Pueribacillus theae: one gene and its partner. The protein of the gene in region 2 interacts with the protein of the main gene of each other region in a pairwise test. Links are inferred from orthologs where the notes say so. Each region holds a gene or a part of one and is shown on either strand. Other genes may lie near its edges.

What was found.
Region 1: the proteins of rplL (region 2) and trhO interact in binary tests that used the Escherichia coli proteins (3 or more experiments, as listed by UniProt). The link is inferred for Pueribacillus theae from one-to-one orthologs.

What each region holds. Positions count from the first base shown.
Region 1 is NZ_QCZG01000002.1:131,501-140,931, reverse strand. What follows is about bases 4,071-6,944. They hold trhO (oxygen-dependent tRNA uridine(34) hydroxylase TrhO), read left to right. Parts: upstream 4,071-4,984; coding sequence 4,985-5,905; downstream 5,906-6,944. Other genes in these bases: DCC39_RS02115 (dihydrofolate reductase), read left to right, coding at 6,724-6,944; DCC39_RS02120 (thymidylate synthase), read left to right, coding at 5,933-6,727; DCC39_RS02130 (LL-diaminopimelate aminotransferase), read left to right, coding at 4,071-4,894. Also shown: proB (glutamate 5-kinase), read left to right, coding at 1-525; DCC39_RS02145 (glutamate-5-semialdehyde dehydrogenase), read left to right, coding at 698-1,942; DCC39_RS02140 (MBL fold metallo-hydrolase), read right to left, coding at 2,244-3,206; DCC39_RS02135 (YhdB family protein), read left to right, coding at 3,410-3,652; more of DCC39_RS02130, read left to right, coding at 3,731-4,070; more of DCC39_RS02115, read left to right, coding at 6,945-7,212; ectoine/hydroxyectoine ABC transporter substrate-binding protein EhuB, read left to right, coding at 7,454-8,341; DCC39_RS02105 (amino acid ABC transporter permease), read left to right, coding at 8,483-9,142; ectoine/hydroxyectoine ABC transporter permease subunit EhuD, read left to right, coding at 9,143-9,431. UniProt on the Escherichia coli protein: Catalyzes oxygen-dependent 5-hydroxyuridine (ho5U) modification at position 34 in tRNAs, the first step in 5-carboxymethoxyuridine (cmo5U) biosynthesis.
Region 2 is NZ_QCZG01000004.1:103,740-113,271, forward strand. What follows is about bases 1-2,975. They hold rplL (50S ribosomal protein L7/L12), read right to left. Parts: upstream 1,684-2,975; coding sequence 1,318-1,683; downstream 1-1,317. Other genes in these bases: rpoB (DNA-directed RNA polymerase subunit beta), read right to left, coding at 1-30; DCC39_RS03590 (class I SAM-dependent methyltransferase), read right to left, coding at 457-1,071; rplJ (50S ribosomal protein L10), read right to left, coding at 1,735-2,238; rplA (50S ribosomal protein L1), read right to left, coding at 2,683-2,975. Outside these bases: more of rplA, read right to left, coding at 2,976-3,375; rplK (50S ribosomal protein L11), read right to left, coding at 3,526-3,951; transcription termination/antitermination protein NusG, read right to left, coding at 4,127-4,660; preprotein translocase subunit SecE, read right to left, coding at 4,740-4,925; rpmG (50S ribosomal protein L33), read right to left, coding at 4,999-5,148; RNA polymerase sporulation sigma factor SigH, read right to left, coding at 5,366-6,007; DCC39_RS03635 (NYN domain-containing protein), read right to left, coding at 6,118-6,627; 23S rRNA (guanosine(2251)-2'-O)-methyltransferase RlmB, read right to left, coding at 6,632-7,378; DCC39_RS03645 (Mini-ribonuclease 3), read right to left, coding at 7,368-7,787; cysS (cysteine--tRNA ligase), read right to left, coding at 7,790-9,193; cysE (serine O-acetyltransferase), read right to left, coding at 9,135-9,532. UniProt on the Escherichia coli protein: The binding site for several of the GTPase factors involved in protein synthesis (IF-2, EF-Tu, EF-G and RF3). Is thus essential for accurate translation.

The DNA of each region.
Region 1 (9,431 bases), on a different replicon or contig from region 2:
AGTGATGGCCGCATTGAAGAAACAAGCGCTTCCGGTTCATCAGTGGGCACGGGAGGGATGAAAACGAAATTGTTGGCGGCAAAAACCGCACTGTCACTCGGAGTAAAATGCTTTATCGGAACAGGCGAGGGAGAAGATAAATTGCTTGACGTCATCGAAGGCAAAGGCGATGGCACATACATCGGGTCCCCTAAAACGGCAAGAATAACGAACAATAAACAATGGCTTGGCCTCCATTCCCAAATATCCGGAGCAATTGTCGTAGACGAAGGAGCGGAAGCCGCTTTATTGAATATGGGAAAAAGCTTGCTTCCTGCAGGAATCGTTAAAATTGAAGGCGAATTTTCAGTTAATGACGTCGTTGAAATTAAAAATATCCGAGGAAAGCAAATCGCACGCGGGCAAGTTAACTATACGTCAAACGAATTAAAGAAAGTGAAAGGAATGGCCAGCTTTGATGCAAAGCATGTAACGGAACGAAATGCAAGCGAGGTCGTTCATCGTGACCATATGATTTTAATCTAATTAAGGAAGGATGATTCCATTGTTTAAAAATAAAGATGATCCTTCATTAAAAACTTGTTTCGAATTGGTTTTTTCCGAGGATTTGGCAGAGAAGTCTTTTCTGGAAGATCATCTTTATTCTCTCAATCATGGGGTGGTTTAAAATTCTACATTGAAAAGGAGATGGAGAAAAATGGAATTAATTGAAAAAGCGAAAAAAGCGAAAAAAGCTTCAGCCATTTTATCGGCAACGACGACGGAAGAAAAAAACGCGGCATTAAATACAATCGCTGATGAATTAATCAATCATAAAGATTTCATCCTATCGAAAAACGAGCTCGATATCCAAAACGGTAAAGAGACAGGCTTAAGCAGCGCACTGATCGATAGGCTGACATTGACAGAAAAGAGAATAAATGATATTGCGGAAGGGCTGAACCAAGTTGCGAAATTAAAAGATCCGGTCGGGGAAAAAATCGAATCCTGGGAACGCCCGAACGGCCTTCAAATTACAAGTGTACGGGTCCCTTTAGGGGTCGTCGGCATGATTTATGAAGCGAGGCCGAATGTAACCGTTGATGCTGCCGGCCTTTGCCTGAAAACGGGAAATGCTGTTATTCTTAGGGGAAGCTCTTCAGCGATTGAATCAAACAAAGCGCTCGTCACCATCATTCATCAAGCGCTCGAAAAAACCGCTTTGCCCGCTGATGCTGTCCAATTAATTGAGGATACGAGCCGCGAGGCCGCATCTGCCATGTTTAAGCTGAATGATTACCTTGATGTCCTAATACCAAGAGGTGGAGCCGGCTTAATAAAAACTGTAGTAAACAACTCAACGGTTCCGGTTTTGGAGACTGGGGCAGGAAATTGCCACGTATATATCGATGAGTCTGCTGAAAAGCAAATGGCGATAGATATTGCGGTAAATGCAAAAACACAGCGCCCTTCCGTTTGCAATGCGATTGAAACATTGTTAATCCATAAGCGCTGGGCAGATGCTCATCTAGGCGATGTTGTAAAAGATTTGCAAACAAATGGCGTGGCATGCCTCGGTGACGATTATGTTGTTCAGCACGCCACTGATGTAAAGAAAGCAACAGAAGAAGACTGGGCTACGGAATTTTTAGACAATACGATTGCGATTAAAGTAGTGAACGATGTTGAAGAAGCCATCGAACATATTAACGACTACGGAACGAAACACTCTGAAGCAATTGTCAGCGAAAATGAAGGGAATGTAAAGCGGTTCTTTCAAGCAGTTGACGCTGCCGCATTATACCACAATGCCTCAACAAGGTTTACCGACGGGTTCGAATTTGGCTTTGGCGCAGAAATCGGGATCAGCACGCAAAAACTCCATGCAAGAGGGCCAATGGGATTAAAAGCGTTGACAACGAATAAATATGTTATTGAAGGAACGGGGCAAATCCGCGAATAAGGTAATTCAAAAAGTCCGGAGATTCACAGGATGTGAATCAGTTCGACGTTATCACAGGACGTGATGCTTTTAGTCGAACAACTTAAGCTGTCGAATTTCTTCGTCAGCTTCATTCTTGCGGTACTCACGTATCCTACAAACGGTTCGAAGGTTCTTCTGCTAAAAACGTGCACGTCCTGTGCACAACGCAGAAGTCAGCACCTCCTGTGCAAGTCTCAGAACTTTGCTTCCTCGAACTTCTCGGCTCTTTTTGTCCTCCTTTTTGAATCCGCAAATAAGATAATTCAAAAAATCCGGAGTGCTATTTCACCCCGGATTTTTCTTTTTTCATAAGGTAATCCATGACCCCCATCGAGAATACTTGCAGATCCATCTTCAGAATTTCAAAAGTGACGTGATCTGTTGGAACGTTATGTTCATTTATCAGCCTTTCGCTTATTTTATCAAACAATCTGTCAGCGAGTTCATTCATCTCTTTTCCTTCGCTTAATACTTCTTTCCCTGTATTCACATAAACAGGAAGCCAATATTCAATTTGCCGGTATGCCTCTTCAACTTGATCCGTCACGCTGAAATGGCCAAAGTAAATGCGTTCGACATCCATTTTTTTGATTTTTTCCATGGAATGCAAAGTTTTGTCCGGGTCAAATTGATTGGGTGAAGTTGCCGGCAAAAATAATTTAAAACCAAATTCTTCAATATGCGTGTGTTGAATTCCAAGCGTATCGCCTACGAAGATGCCGTTGCTGACAGGATCGTAAATACTGAAATGATGGTTCGCATGTCCCGGCGTATCTAAAAATAAAAGTTCACAATGATCGCTTATTCGAAGTGTGTCATTCTCTCCCTTTATCAAAATTCTCTCTTCAGGAACGGGTAAAATCGGACTGAAAAACTGTTCGAATTTTTCACCGTAAACTGCTTTTGCCCCTTGGATTAAGCGAGACGGGTCAGCCATGTGCCTTGCTCCTTTAGGGTGAACAACAAGCTTTGCATTTGGGCACTTCTCCATAAGCAAACCTGCACCGCCGGCATGATCAAGGTGAATATGCGTAACAATAATATACTCAACTTGTTCAGGATTGATATGTAAATCCTCCAAACCTTGAAGGATGTACGGAATTGAAGGGCTAGCACAAGTTTCAATCAGCGTTAATTTTTCTTCATTTATCACATAGGTGCCTGTCCTGTTTTCAAACCCAAGATCAAAGCCGTCAATTAAGTGGATACGGTTTCCTAGATCAATCGGCTTCTTTTTTCCCATTTTTCGAAAAACTCCCTTGTTAGTGAATTTGACATTTCATTAACTATATTCCCTCTATTCATTCTAAGGGAAGAAAATTGAATTGTAAACGGTGGTCATGAGGGCGTTTAATCTTTAAATGGATAATTTTTTTCAAAGTAATCCCGCTCATTTATCGCATACTAACTGTAATCTCCTTACTAAAGAAGGGGGGATTACGACTGATGTCTCATGATTATGATGCTGCCTTATTCTACCTCCATCGAATGGCATGCAGCGACTTAATTCATTTGATGACTTTAACGAAAGATGATTTTCTTTCTAAGAAAATCGAGAAATTTGTTAAAGATTTTATGTATGAACCCGAATTTTCTGTTGTTGAAAAATCTTACGATTCTTTATTATCGTATCTCGATCACGTATTTTTAGCTGAAATAGAAGAAGCTATCCAAAAACAAAGCCAATAATGTTTGGCTTTGTTTTTCTTAAGTGAGTCCCTTTTTTCATGTTAGAATGATGGTAGTGTAAAAAGGGGAGGGGCATAAATTATGTACACATCTGCTTTAATGACAAAGTTCAAAACAAGTGTATTTAGCGAAATGGCCCAGTATAAAAAGAAAAAGATCGCTGAAGGAAAAGAAATCATTGATTTAAGCATCGGAAGCCCTGATCTACCGCCGCCAACATTCATGATGGATGAACTCGCGCGCTCAGTCTGTGACGAAACTCAGTATGGCTATACGCTCACTGGAACCGATGAGTTTTTATCGGCTGTTTCATTTTTTTATCGGAATCGATACAATGTCGAACTGGATAAAGAGACGGAAATATTGCAGTTATCCGGGTCACAAGACGGGCTTGTGCACCTGCCGCTAATTTTAACGGATCCAGGCGACGTCGTATTAATGCCGGATCCTTGCTATCCAGCTTACCAAATCGGCATTGATTTAGCACGCGCTGAAGCCTATCGGATGCCATTAAAGAAAGAAAACAATTTTTTTCCGAATCTAAACGAAATCCCAGAAACTGTTGTAAAAAAGGCAAAGCTTATGTTTCTTAATTATCCGGGCAATCCTGTTCCAGTTATGCCTACAAAGGAATTTTTTGAAGAGGTTGTGGCATTCGCAAGAAAACACAGCATCGTTGTCGTTCATGACTTCGCCTATTCAGAGTTAAACTTTACGAATGAAAAGCCGATAAGTTTTTTATCGGTAGATGGGGCAAAAGAAATCGGGGTTGAATTCAATTCTTTGTCAAAAAGCTTTAATATGGCGGGCTGCCGGATTGCTTATCTTGCAGGAAATCACCATATCATTAAAGCGTTGGGCCGATTAAAGTCTAATTTGGATTACGGGGTTTTTATGCCGATCCAAAAAGCAGCAACAAAAGCATTAATGGAGGGAGCGCAATTTTTGGATAAAAACCGTTACATTTATAAAGCGCGCCGTGATGTGCTAGTGGACGGATTGAATGAGATTGGATGGAAGATTGATACACCCGATGCGACGATGTTTATTTGGGCGCCAATTCCAAGCGGGTTCACCTCTTTAAAATTTACATATGAGTTAATTGATCGGGCAGGGGTTGTCGTTACCCCGGGAAATGCGTTCGGTGAGTATGGCGAAGGGTATGTTAGAATCGCACTTGTGCAACATGAAGGAAAGCTGAAAAAGGCAGTTGAGAAAATCAAGAAATCCAATATTTTGTAACGGTTTTGTAGAACTTTAAATTGGAGTGTCGTGTGTTTTTTTGGTAAGATGATATGTTGTAAATATAATTTTGAAAGGTGATGTTTGCTATTGGAAAGCAAAAAATCATACCAAATTTTACTTTATTACAAATATGTCCATATTGAAAATCACGAAGAATTCGCTGCAGAGCATCTCGCTTTCTGCAAAGAATTGGGCCTTAAAGGAAGAATCCTTGTTGCCGAAGAAGGCATCAATGGCACAGTTTCCGGAACAGTTGAACAAACGAATAAATATATGGAAACGATTCATAACGATCCGCGCTTTGCAGATATGGAATTCAAGATCGATGAAGCGGATGGACACGCATTCAAAAAAATGTTTGTCCGCCCAAGGAAAGAAATTGTATCGCTTCGCCTCGAAAACGATATTAACCCAAACGAGAAAACGGGAAAATATTTAAGCCCGAAAGAATTTTACGAAGAAATGCAGAAAGAAGACGTTATTGTCCTTGATGCCCGAAATGACTACGAATATGAAATCGGCCATTTCCGCGGAGCGATTAACCCGGGCGTTGATGCATTCCGCGACTTGCCAAAATGGGTTAAAGAAAACTTGAGTGAGCATAAAGATAAGAAAATCCTCGCGTATTGCACCGGCGGTATCCGTTGTGAGAAACTTACCGGTTTCTTGCTTGAAGAAGGCTTTAAAGATGTCGGGCAACTGCACGGCGGCATTATTATGTACGGAAAAGATGAAGAAGTGCAAGGGGAGCTTTACGACGGAAAATGCTACGTATTTGATGAAAGAATCTCGGTGCCAATTAATAAAAAAGAAAATATCATCGTTTCCAACTGCTATTATTGCGGGAAAAAAGAAGATCGCTATGTAAACTGCGCGAACCCGGATTGCAACAGGCAGCACGTTTGCTGTGAAGAATGCGAGGAAAAATATCAACGTTCCTGCTCTGATGAATGCAGGGCACATCCGCGCAACATGTATAGGCGTGAGCTTCAGAAACAAAATGCTTAAAGAAAGGCAGAGAGGCCGGGGATACGAATGAAACAATATCTCGAATTGTGTCAACACATTTTGGAACACGGAACCGAAAAATCAGATCGCACAGGGACAGGAACAATCAGTATTTTCGGCTACCAAATGCGATTCAATTTAGCGGATGGCTTTCCTTTGTTAACAACAAAAAAACTGCATACGAAATCAATTATTCACGAGCTGCTATGGTTTTTAAAAGGTGATACGAACATTCAGTATTTGAACGAAAATGGTGTGAAAATATGGAATGAATGGGCAGATGAAAATGGAGATCTCGGCCCAGTATACGGCTATCAATGGCGTTCATGGCCAGATGGCAACGGAGGAACAATCGATCAAATCAAGGAAGTCGTTCACCAAATTAAGCACAATCCCGACTCAAGAAGGTTGATTGTAAGTGCGTGGAATGTGGCTGACGTCGGCAAAATGGCGTTGCCGCCTTGCCATTGCCTGTTTCAATTTTATGTGGCTGATGGGAAATTGTCTTGCCAATTGTACCAGCGCAGTGCTGACGTATTTCTCGGTGTTCCGTTTAATATCGCTTCCTATTCATTGCTTACGATGATGATTGCGCAAGTATGCGGATTGAAGCCGGGGGAATTTGTCCATTCGTTTGGAGATACGCATATTTATACGAATCATATCAAGCAGGTGAAGCTGCAATTAACAAGGGAGCCGAGACCCCTTCCCATCTTGAAAATCAATCCGGATGTCAATTCCATCTTCGATTTTAAATACGAAGATTTTGAGATCGTAGATTACAATCCTCATCCGCATATTAAAGGGGAAGTCTCGGTATGATTTCTTTTTTAGTCGCAATGGACAAAAACCGGTTAATTGGCAAGGACAATGATTTGCCGTGGAGGCTGCCTGCTGATCTTGCCTTTTTTAAGAAAAAAACGACCGGCAATACAATCATTATGGGCAGGAAAACATATGCTTCCATTGGGCGGCCGCTCCCAAACCGCCGAAATGTCATTTTGACAAGGGACAAAAATTTTAATGCTGAAGGCTGTATTATTGTACACACCGTCGAAGATGCAATTGCCTCCATTCAGCCGAATGAAGAAGGTTTTGTCATTGGCGGTGCAGAAATTTTTCCTCAATTTCTGCCTTATGCAGACAAAATGTATATTACATTCATTAACGAAGAATTTGACGGCGATACGTATTTTCCTGAGATTGACATGGAGAAGTGGCAGCTCGTTTCAAGAGAAAAAGGAATAAAGAATGATAAAAACCCGTACGACTATGAATTTTTATGCTATAAAAAACTTCCAATTTAAGTTGGAAGTTTTTTCTGTTTTTAAAACACTTTTTTTGGGAATAGGTTAGGAAATGGAACGATCAAGCAAGAAGTAAAAGAAAATTGGGATGTAAATAGCCCGTAAGCAAGATGAGACAAAATAATTCAAAATATTTCGGTTATATCAGCTTTGCATCCTATTTTTGCTCTTGATATGCTTTTAACAACTTTATAGTAAGAAAATACTGCAAAGCATCCATTTTTTTAAGAGGGGGTAAACCGTGAAAAAACTCTTTAACTCTGCTATTTTATTTGCTTTATTACTAGTGCTTGCTGCATGTGGTTCGTCCGGCAGCTCGGGTGATGGAGAAGATTCTGATAATTTATTAGCCAGTTTAAAAGAAAAAGGGTCAGTGACGATTGGTTTTGCCAATGAAAAGCCTTATGCCTATGAAGAGGACGGTGAACTAAAAGGCGCAGCCGTAGACATTGCAAAAGCCGTTTTCAAAGAAATGGGCATTGACAAAGTGGAAGGCCAGCTTTCTGATTTCGGACAATTGATTCCTGGTTTGAATGCAGGCAAATTCGATGTTATTACGGCGGGCATGGCGATCACTCCTGACCGCTGTAAAAATGCGGCATTCGCTGAGCCGGAATTACAGTATGGAGAAGGTTTAGTTGTCAAGGCTGGAAATCCGGAAAATCTGCATAGTTATAAAGACATTGCTGATCATCCTGATATAAAGGTTGCGGTCATGGCCGGCGCCACTGAAAATGAATTTCTTATTAGAGAAGGCGTCAGCAAGGATCAAATCATGAGTGTACCCGATATTCCGGCTTCTTTCTCAGCTGTTGAGTCAGGGAGAGCCCATGCGACAACTGCAACAGAAATGACGATAAAAATGGCACTGGAATCAGCAAATAACAACAACCTCGAATTTGTTACAGACTTTGAGCAACCTGATATTGAGGGAGTCCCAAGCTACGGCGCGGCGGCATTCCGAAAAGACAATGAAGCATTAAAAAATGCGTATAACGAAGCGTTGGCAAAGATTAAAGAAGACGGAACATTAATTGAACTTGCCGAGAAATCTGGATTTACCGAGGAAATGAATATGGTTCCGGAAGGTATCACGGCTGAAAACGTATGCAGTGGCGAAGAATATTAATTTTCTATTTCTTCTAGGTCAGGTTCCACATAAGAGAATCTGGCCTTTTCCTTTGAAATAGGGTGCGATTTATTTTCCGGGAAGCGGTATTTTGTTAGGGGAAAATCGCCCCGATAATGTCTATTTAAAGAGGTGATTGCGATTAATGAACTGGGTGAAATCCTTTTTGTTTTATTAAAAGGTTTGAAAATTACACTAATCATTTTGGTTGGGTCTGCCGTTTTAGCATACATCATCGCATTTATTGCAGGGTTTTGCCGATTGTCTACTAATATTTTTCTCAGTAAATTTACGGGATTTTACGTGGAAGTATTTCGAGGCACTTCTTTAATTGTGCAATTATTTTGGTTTTCATATGCGTTGCCCGGCCTTTTTGGGATTCAATTGGGCAGTGACTTATGGGCGGGCATTCTCGCTATTTCATTAAACTATGGTGCATACATGTCTGAAATTGTCCGGGGATCGATTCTATCTGTATCCAAAGGACAAACAGAGGCTGCCATCGCGCTGAACATGTCGCGGTTTCAGCGAATGCGTCTTGTTATTTTACCTCAGGCCGTAAAAATGATGCTCCCTGAATTCGGGAATTATCTCATTCATATGCTAAAAGCCACTTCTCTTGTCTCCTTAATAGGATTAACTGACATTCTTTATTACGGCGACATTTACAGAAGTACACATCTTTCATTAGCGCCAACGGTCTATATTTTCGTTCTTGTCTTTTACTTTATTCTCGCACTTCCGCTCATCGGAATCACAAGAAAATTTGAACGAAGCGCAAGGAAGGGAGTGGCGAACTAAATGAATTGGGATTGGAATGTTATGGCCGACGCATTCCCAATGGTTTTTAAAGGAATGTGGGTGACGTTAGGGCTGACGATTGCATGTTATTTGTTTTCACTTGTATTTGGGTTCTTTTGGTTTTTTGTGAAGCAGATTCCGGGTCGACCGTTTCAATGGATTGTCTTTTGGATAATGGAATTTATACGCTCAACGCCGCCTCTTGTCCAATTGTTTTTTATATACTATGCATGGCCGATGGTTCCCTATGTCGGGGTTTCACTAAATCCGTTTGTTGCAGCAATTCTAG
Region 2 (9,532 bases):
GCGTCCGAACTGAACGAGTTGACCTGTCAACTGATTCACTCCTTAGAACATGCGTTTTTTAAAAAAAAGAAAGTTTACATTGGCAGTTCGCCAATTGAATCAAATCCAACCTCTAACCTCAGCGTTTTCTTTAGATCATAGATTTATTTAAAAAAAGAAAAAAGAGCATATTCACACAATATTCTCCCTTTCTCTTGACTTGATTATGTTAGTCTTGCCGTTTCACTCTCAAATTATACGATTGGAGAGTATTACTCGATAAAGATTGTTAGTCCAAAAGCTTATAAACCAACATTTTTCATTCCATCTTCACTTGTACATAACAAAAAGAACCTTCGGCATAATCGTTTAAAAATATGGTTAGAGGCGATTTGCCTAAGGAACGGTAATAAATCCTTCTTATTTGTCCATAGAATGCACAATCTTTAGTGTTAGCATTATATAACTTTACCACAATCAAACAGACGGGTCAACTTTTTTTGAACGAAAAATCATATAACCTTTCGCCTTGTCAACAATCTCTACAAAACCAAAGAGAGATTCTAATTCTTTTTTCGCTGAAGGCGCCCCTTGCTTTTTTTGAATAACAATCCATAATTCTCCGTTTTCTTTCAAAAAATCGAATGCATCGCGGAATAATTGATATACAACTTTTTTCCCGGCTCGGATCGGAGGATTTGAAAGAATAGCGGCATATTGGTCTGTCGGGACTTGTTGGAATAAATTGCTTTTTAAAATGGTTGCGTTCTCAATCTTGTTGGCATATCTGTTCTTCTCTGCTAATGATAAGGCACGCTCATTGATGTCAACCAACATTACATTGCGTCTTTCGTTGTCTTTAGCGAGAGAAAGGCCGATTGGACCGTACCCGCAACCTACATCTAAAATGGTTCCTTCTTCCTCAGGAAAAATAAATGATTCAATTAATAGCTTCGTTCCAAAATCAATTTCACTCTTAGAGAAAACACCATCGTCTGTTGTGAAGATCATTCGATTCCCTCTTAACGTTGTTTCCAGCGTTGTTGGGTTGCTTTTTGAAGATGGCTTTTCCGAATAGTAGTGTTCCGCCAAAAGAATCACGCTCTTTTCACTCGTTTCCTTTACGCAAGTATAAAACAGCAGGGTATACCCAATCAAGGTACACCCTGCTTTGCTTAAGAGGTTGTTCAAAAAGTCCAGGAAAAATGGCTGTCGAATTTCTGCGTCAGCTTGCTTTTCCGTTCCTCACGTATTGTCCTCATACGCTCTGGTACTCAAAGCTGCGCTTCCTTGAACTTCTCCGCCCTTTTTGTCCTCCTTTTTGAGACACCATTTTAATTATTTTAATTCTACGCCAGCGCCAACTTCTTCGAGTTTTGCTTTAAGTTCTTCAGCTTCTTCTTTTGCGACGCCTTCTTTAATTGGTTTTGGAGCATTGTCAACAAGTTCTTTCGCTTCTTTCAGCCCAAGACCAGTGATTTCACGAACGACTTTAATCACTTTAATTTTGCTGCTTCCAGCACTTTCAAGAACAACATCAAATTCAGATTTTTCTTCAGCAGCACCGCCTGCAGCAGCACCGCCCGCAACTGCAACTGGTGCAGCAGCAGTAACGCCAAATTCTTCTTCAATGGCTTTTACTAGATCATTTAATTCTAAAACTGTCATTTCTTTTATCGCATCAATAATTTGCTCTTTACTCATTTTGTAAGATCCTCCTTGTTATTTGTTTTTTAAGAAACATAAACGCTTGTTTTACGCGCCTTCGCCTTCTTCTTTTTGATCGGCAACTGCTTTCGCCGCCAATGCAAAGTTGCGCATTGGTGCTTGCAATACGCTAAGCAACATCGAAAGAAGCCCTTCGCGGGATGGCAAATCAGCAATTTCTTTAATTTCATTGACAGTAACAACTTGGCCTTCAATCACACCTGTTTTGATTTCTAATGCTTCGTGGTCTTTTGCAAAATTGCTAAGGATTTTCGCAGGACCAACAACGTCTTCATTGCTGAATGCAATCGCAGTAGGACCGACAAGCTGGTCATCTAATGCCGTAAGCTCCGCCTCTGCAGTCGCACGGCGAGTCATTGAGTTTTTGTACACTTTGAAGTCAATTCCAGCTTCACGAAGCTGTTTGCGCAATTCCGTTACTTCAGCGACGTTAAGGCCTCGGTAATCAACTAAGATTGTAGCTTTGCTCGCTTTCAGCTTGTCAGCAATTTCACTTACAACTTTCTTCTTGCTCTCAATCTGGCTGCTCATTCGTGACACCTCCCAGTAAGTCAACATTCATCCATACCTGTGCTAATAGAGGATGTTCAAAAAATCCGGAGGCTTACAGGAGGTAAGTCAGTTCGACGTTATCACAGGACGTGATGCTTTTAGTCGAACTTCCTTAATAGGCTGCGAATCTCTTCGTCAGCTTGCTCTTCCTCGACCTTCTTGCCTCTCGTTGTCCTCCTTTTTTGAACACACACTATTTAAAAACACCTTCATGCCGATCGACATGAAGGTGTAAATTGACAGAAACTCCTGTTTCGTCCTTAAACAACCTCGGCAGGAAGATTAAGTGCATGGCGCACCCCTGCTGTCTACGGTATGAATCAGATTTATTTTTAATTAACATGCTCTAGTATAATAGGCGGCGATATACAATGTCAAATGAAAGTTTCTAATAATCTCCGGGCTTTTTTTGCAAACGGCCCATTAAGCGAATGCTGTTGGGTTAACCCTTACTCCAGGACCCATTGTGGAAGAGATGGAAATATTCTTCATATAAGTCCCTTTTGCGGCTGATGGTTTTGCTTTCACAAGCGCATCTACAACAGCTTCAAAGTTTTCAGCCAACTTTTCGCTCTCAAATGAAACTTTACCGATTGGCGCATGGACGTTACCGGCTTTGTCCACTCGGTATTCAACTTTGCCCGCTTTAATTTCTTTTACCGCTTTTTCCACTTCAAATGTAACCGTGCCTGTTTTTGGATTTGGCATTAAGCCTTTTGGCCCCAACACACGGCCGAGCTTTCCGACCTCTGCCATCATATCCGGTGTAGCAACGATGACATCAAAGTCAAACCAGCCTTGGTTGATTTTATTAATGTACTCTTGATCGCCAACGAAATCCGCGCCTGCAGCTTCAGCTTCTTTTACTTTTTCACCTTTTGCAAATACGAGAACGCGTTGTGTTTTTCCTGTACCGTTCGGCAATACAACCGCGCCGCGTACTTGTTGGTCGTTCTTGCGGGGATCAACGCCAAGGCGAACCGCCATTTCAACCGTTTCATCGAAGTTAGCTTTTGCAGTTTGTTTCACAAGTTCAATCGCTTCATTTAAGCCATATTGTTTTGAGCGGTCAACTAATTTGGCTGAATCTTGATATTTCTTACCTTTTTTCTTCATGTTCTTTCCTCCTAAGTGGTTTAACGGAATATCCTCCCACATGTATCAATTACGCCTCGGCGTAATCGTGTCCGGATTTTTTTCGAGCTTGCTCGAAAACTACAACTATAAAAACGAAAAGGCTACGGACGATGGGTCCGCAACTAGCTTTTAGTCTTCGATCGTAATTCCCATGCTGCGCGCTGTTCCTTCAATCATTTGCATAGCCGCTTCAACGCTTGCCGCATTCAAGTCAGGCATTTTTAGTTCAGCAATTTCGCGAACTTTTGCGCGTTTCACTGTTGCAACTTTTTTCTTGTTTGGCTCACCTGATCCTGAATCGATGCCGGCTTCTTTTTTCAAAAGGACAGCCGCAGGCGGTGTTTTTGTAATAAATGTGAATGAACGATCTTCAAAAACCGAAATTTCAACAGGAATAATTAAACCTGCTTGGTCTTGTGTACGAGCATTGAATTCTTTACAAAATCCCATAATATTTACTCCCGCTTGTCCAAGAGCTGGTCCAACCGGTGGTGCTGGATTTGCTTTGCCAGCAGGTATTTGAAGTTTTACAACTTTGATCACTTTTTTAGCCACGTGACACACCTCCTTAAGTCCGTGATGTGGTATTTGGGTTTGAACCCTCCCACCCATGACACACAACATATGTTGTATAATGCTAAAGTCTCTAATTGACTTTTTAAACATTAAAAGTCTACCACTTAATCATCATAAAAGCAATAAGAGATGTTTAGAAAGTCAACAGAGCCTCTTAAATTCTTTCAATTTGTGTGAAATCGAGTTCAACAGGCGTTTCACGTCCAAACATGTTTACATGGACTTTCACTTTTTGTTTGTCTATATCGATCTCATCAATCTTGCCGACAAAATTGGCGAACGGGCCTTCTTTCACTTTGACGCTTTCGTTCAATTCGAAATCTACCTCAGGCTTCGGAGTTTCATAGCCCATGCTTCTTAAGATTGATTCAACTTCTTCAGGCAGCAGGGGAGTTGGCTTGGAACCGGCGCCGCTCGAACCAACAAAACCGGTTACGCCTGGAGTATTTCGGACGACATACCACGAATCATCAGTCATGATCATTTCTGTTAGAACATAACCAGGAAATACTTTTCGCATTGTTGTTTTCTTTTTACCATTTTTAATTTCGGTTTCTTCTTCCACAGGAACCAATACTCGAAAAATTTTATCAGTCATCCCCATTGATTCAACCCGTTTTTCAAGATTGGTTTTTACCTTGTTTTCATACCCGGAATACGTATGAACAACATACCATCTTTTTTCCATAACAAATAGGACTTCTCGTCCTTCCCTCCCCAATGCATTTACTTACCACGTTACCCTGTATTGCCAAGAGCCGTCATGTTTATTCCAAAATGAACTGAATCAATGAAGAAATGCCAAAGTCAACAATGACAAAGAAAACAGTGACAAAAGCAACTGTTGCGATAACGGTAATTGTATATTTCACTAATTCCTTTTTTGTTGGCCAGCGAACTTGTTTCATTTCGTTGACAACGTTTTTAAGAAACTTGCCTGCCTTCTTAAACATGAATTTGCTATTCCCCTTCCCGGCATAAACGGAATTGGATCCATTCCGCTTTAACGGAAGCTCTCACTTCAGATTACTTCGTTTCATGGTGAATAGTATGGGCATTGCATCGCTTACAAAACTTTTTTATTTGCATTCTTGCCATGTGGTTTTGCTTATTTTTATGCGTCGAATAATTTCTGCTTCCACAAACCGAACAGGCTAAAATCAATTTGCTTTGCATTCCCACACCCTCTTATTCTACTGCATCTCATACTGAATCAACTTTATCACAGCTAAAATCAGCATGTCAACGAGAGCTGAATCGTTTGGAAAAATAATGACGCCCCTTCATCTGCCAGTTTACGACGTCTACTAATGCAAAAAACAGGGAATCCCTGTTTTTGCTCGTCCGATATAAGGTTGTTCAAAATCCGATATGCCCTCCTTTTTGAACGCACTTATAAGGTTATTTCTTTTAGTTCCAAATACCGTTCCAGCTTCCTTTTCACACGCTGAAGAGCGTTATCAATCGATTTCACGTGGCGATTAAGATCTTCTGAGATTTCTTGGTAAGATCGGCCGTCTAAATAATGCATGAGCACCTGGCGCTCAAGATCGCTTAATACTTCCAACATTTTATGTTCAATATCGTTAAATTCTTCCCGATTAATGAGCAGCATTTCAGGATCTGTCTTCCGTGTGCCTGTTAAAACATCCATAAGCGTTCTGTCAGATTCTTCATCAAATATAGGCTTGTCTAATGAAACGTAAGAATTAAGCGGGATATGCTTCTGCCTCGTGGCTGTTTTGATTGCTGTAATCATTTGCCTTGTAATGCATAATTCCGCAAATGCCTTAAAAGAAGACAGCTTGTCTTCTTTAAAATCACGGATTGCTTTATATAGGCCAATCATGCCCTCTTGGATAATATCTTCCCGGTCGGCGCCGATTAAAAAATAAGAACGTGCTTTTGCCCTTACAAAGTTCTTGTATTTGTTAATTAAATATTCAAGCGCTATCGTATTCCCTTCATGGATAATACGAACAAGTTCTTCATCTTGAATCGTTTCGAATTCGATGTGTTCTGCAAGGCCTGGCATGTTCAACCTGCATCCCCCCGACCATGTTGTGAAAGAGTCAAAAAATTACCTATTTTAAAAAAATGGCATATAACCCCATTATAAACATAGATCAATAATGCGTCAACCATTCAAGACTTTCCCCTTCGCCATTTTTCAAAAGCTGCCTGTACTTCCGGGGAAAGCCAAATCTTTGATTTGCGTACTGAACGGTCGATTTCCTCAATTTTTTCTTCAATCCCTTTTTCAATTCTTTTCACTTCATTTAAAAGTTCACGAGCTGACTTTCGCAATGCCCCCTGGCCAAAGATCGCTTTTTGTTCCGCGTAATCCGATGTCGCCACATGGATTTGTGTAAGTACCCCCTTTAACTCGACGGTTAATTGCTCAATTTTTTCATCCGCCGTCTCGCCTTCACTCGTAAAAATGACAGTCACATCATGGCGGTTGAACACTTTTTGGATGCCTGGAACGAGGTACGCATCAAATACAATGATCACTTGATAACCTGTGTATGCCTGATACTCGGCCATTTTATCGATCAACAAATCACGCGCACCTTCGAGATCGGTATCTTTCATCTCTTTTAATTCCGGCCAGGCTCCAATGATGTTATAGCCGTCCACAATCAGAATATCCATTGCACTAACCCCCGATTGGGCTTCGCTTCCGCAAAACTTCATACATTAAAACGCCTGCCGCAACCGATGCATTAAGCGACGTCACTTTCCCTTTCATTGGAAGGCGCACGAGGAAATCACATTTTTGCTTAATTAACCGACCGATGCCTTTTCCTTCACTGCCAATGACAAGCCCAACCGGCATATCGTAATCCGCTTCACGGAAGTCTTGCTTTCCTTTGGCGTCCGCTCCTACAAACCATAGCCCTCTTTCTTTTAATTCATCCATCGTTTGTGCCAAGTTTCCGACGCGGACGACGGGAACATGTTCAATCGCTCCTGTCGATGCTTTTGCGACCGCTGCTGTCAATCCGACTGATCGGCGTTTTGGAATGATGATGCCATGAACCCCTACACATTCTGCCGTCCGCAAAATGGAACCTAAGTTATGGGGGTCTTCGATTTCATCAAGCAAAAGGAAAAAAGGAGCTTCATTCAACGCCTCCGCTCTTTGGAAAAGCTCGTCCATTCCGGCATAGTTGTAGGCTGCAATCGAAGCGACGACACCTTGATGATTCCCTTGATTGACTAATCGATCAAGCTTTTGCTTCGGGACAAATTGGATGAGCACACCGTTTTTTTTCGCAAGTTCGATGAGTTCGTTCATTTGCCCACCGCGTGAACCTTCGTTCACCCATAATTTATTAATTTCCCGATTTGAACGGAGAGCCTCAAGGACTGGATTTCTTCCCATGATGAGTTCACTTTCCATTTTGAACACTTCTTTCTTCAATGAACGAAATCATAGCCGAGATGATGCTATCGATTCGTTCATCATTTTTCTGTAAGTAATGATAGCCAATTAATGCCTCAAGGGCTGTACTGTAACGGTACGTTTGGACGTCAGTATTTTTAGGAATCGTTGGTGACTTTGCATTTCTTCCCCTTCTTAATACAGCCTCTTCCTCTTCAGTAAAAAAATTGGCTTCTCTTAATTTGTGAAGAACTTTTGCTTGTGCCTTTGCCGATACATAGTTTGTCGCAAGGCGGTGCAATCGCTGCGGGCGAACTTGCCCGCTTTTAAGCAAATGTTCGCGCACAAATACTTCCAAGACAGCATCACCCATGTACGCAAGTGCAAGGGCATTTAATTGTTTGGCATCAACATTGCTTTGGGCCATATCTACTCTTTCCTTTTCCAGCGAACGCCTTGGGGAGTATCTTCTAAAATAATATGTTGTGCAAGGAGTTGATCGCGGATTTCATCGGCTCTAGCAAATTGGCGTTCTTTTCTTGCTTGGTTCCTTTCTTCAATAAGCTTTTCAATTTCTTCATCAAGCAAAGCCTCTTCTTGCTTTAACGGGATGCCAAGTACAGTTGAAATCTCTTCAAAGAGGGTCAAATAAGCTGAAAGCACTGCTTTTGAAGAATTTTTATTCGCTAAATAACGGTTCGCTTCCTTTGCGAGTTCAAAAAGAACAGCGATGGCATTTGCAGTATTAAAATCATCGTCCATTTCTTCAATGAACTGTTTTTTTAACCGTTGAATTGCATCCAAAGAAGATTCAATGTTTTTATCAAGATTGGCAGAATGCGCCATACGGTATTCTAAATTCCTTACGGTTTCTTTCAGTCTTTCGAGTCCACTTCGTGCACTTTCAAGAAGTTCATCATTAAAATTTATAGGATTGCGGTAATGGACAGACAACATGAAAAACCTGACAACGTTCGGATCTTGATTTTGAATTAATTCGTGGACTAACACAACATTTCCTAACGATTTAGACATTTTCTCATCATTGATTTTAATATAGCCGTTATGCATCCAATAGTTGGCAAATGGCTTTCCTGTTAATGCTTCCGTTTGGGCGATTTCATTTTCATGATGCGGAAAAGCCAAATCTCGGCCCCCAGCATGGATATCAATCGTTTCGCCTAAATATTTCTTTGCCATCGCCGAGCATTCAATATGCCAGCCTGGCCGACCTTTCCCCCATGGGCTATCCCACGCAATTTCCCCTTCCTTTGCCGCTTTCCAAATTGTAAAATCAAGAGGGTCTTGCTTTTTTTCCCCTACTTCAATTCGGGCGCCAAGACGAAGATCATCAATCGATTGATGGGATAATTTACCGTAGCCCTCAAATTCACGCGTTTTAAAATAAACATCGCCGTCTGCCTCATAGGCGTAGCCCTTTTCAATTAACGCTTCTACAAAATCGATAATTTCATCCATGTTCTCCATCACACGTGGATGGACATCCGCTTTTCGCACGCCGAGAGCCTCTGTATCTTCGTGGTATGCTTTGATAAAACGCTCCGCTAATTTGGGAACTTCTTCGCCAATTTCTTTCGCTGCTTTAATAATTTTATCGTCAACGTCTGTGAAATTTGATACGTAATACACATCATAGCCCCTATATTGAAAATAGCGACGAACCGTATCGAAAACGATAGGAGGCCTTGCATTTCCGATATGGATGTAATTGTAGACCGTTGGCCCGCACACATACATTTTTACTTTCTTATCCTCAATTGGAATGAATGTTTCTTTCTTTCGGGTTAACGTATTGTATAGCTTTATCGACACTTTCCCCGCTCCTTTTATCCATCAGTTTTAACTGTTCTTCAAGCATCGCAATTCTTTTTTCCATCTCACTTATTTTATCTGCAACGTTGTCAGGGTGTTGGACCCTTACTCCATCCTGAATGACAACCTTTCCCGGTATGCCGACGACAGTCGAATTTGGGGGGACATCTTTTAAAACAACCGAACCCGCGCCGATTTTTGAATTTTCTCCTAACGTAATCGAACCAATGACTTTTGCACCTGTCGAAATCATCACGTTATTTTTAACCGTGGGATGCCGTTTCCCTTTTTCTTTGCCTGTTCCGCCTAAAGTGACCCCTTGAAAAATAATGACGTCGT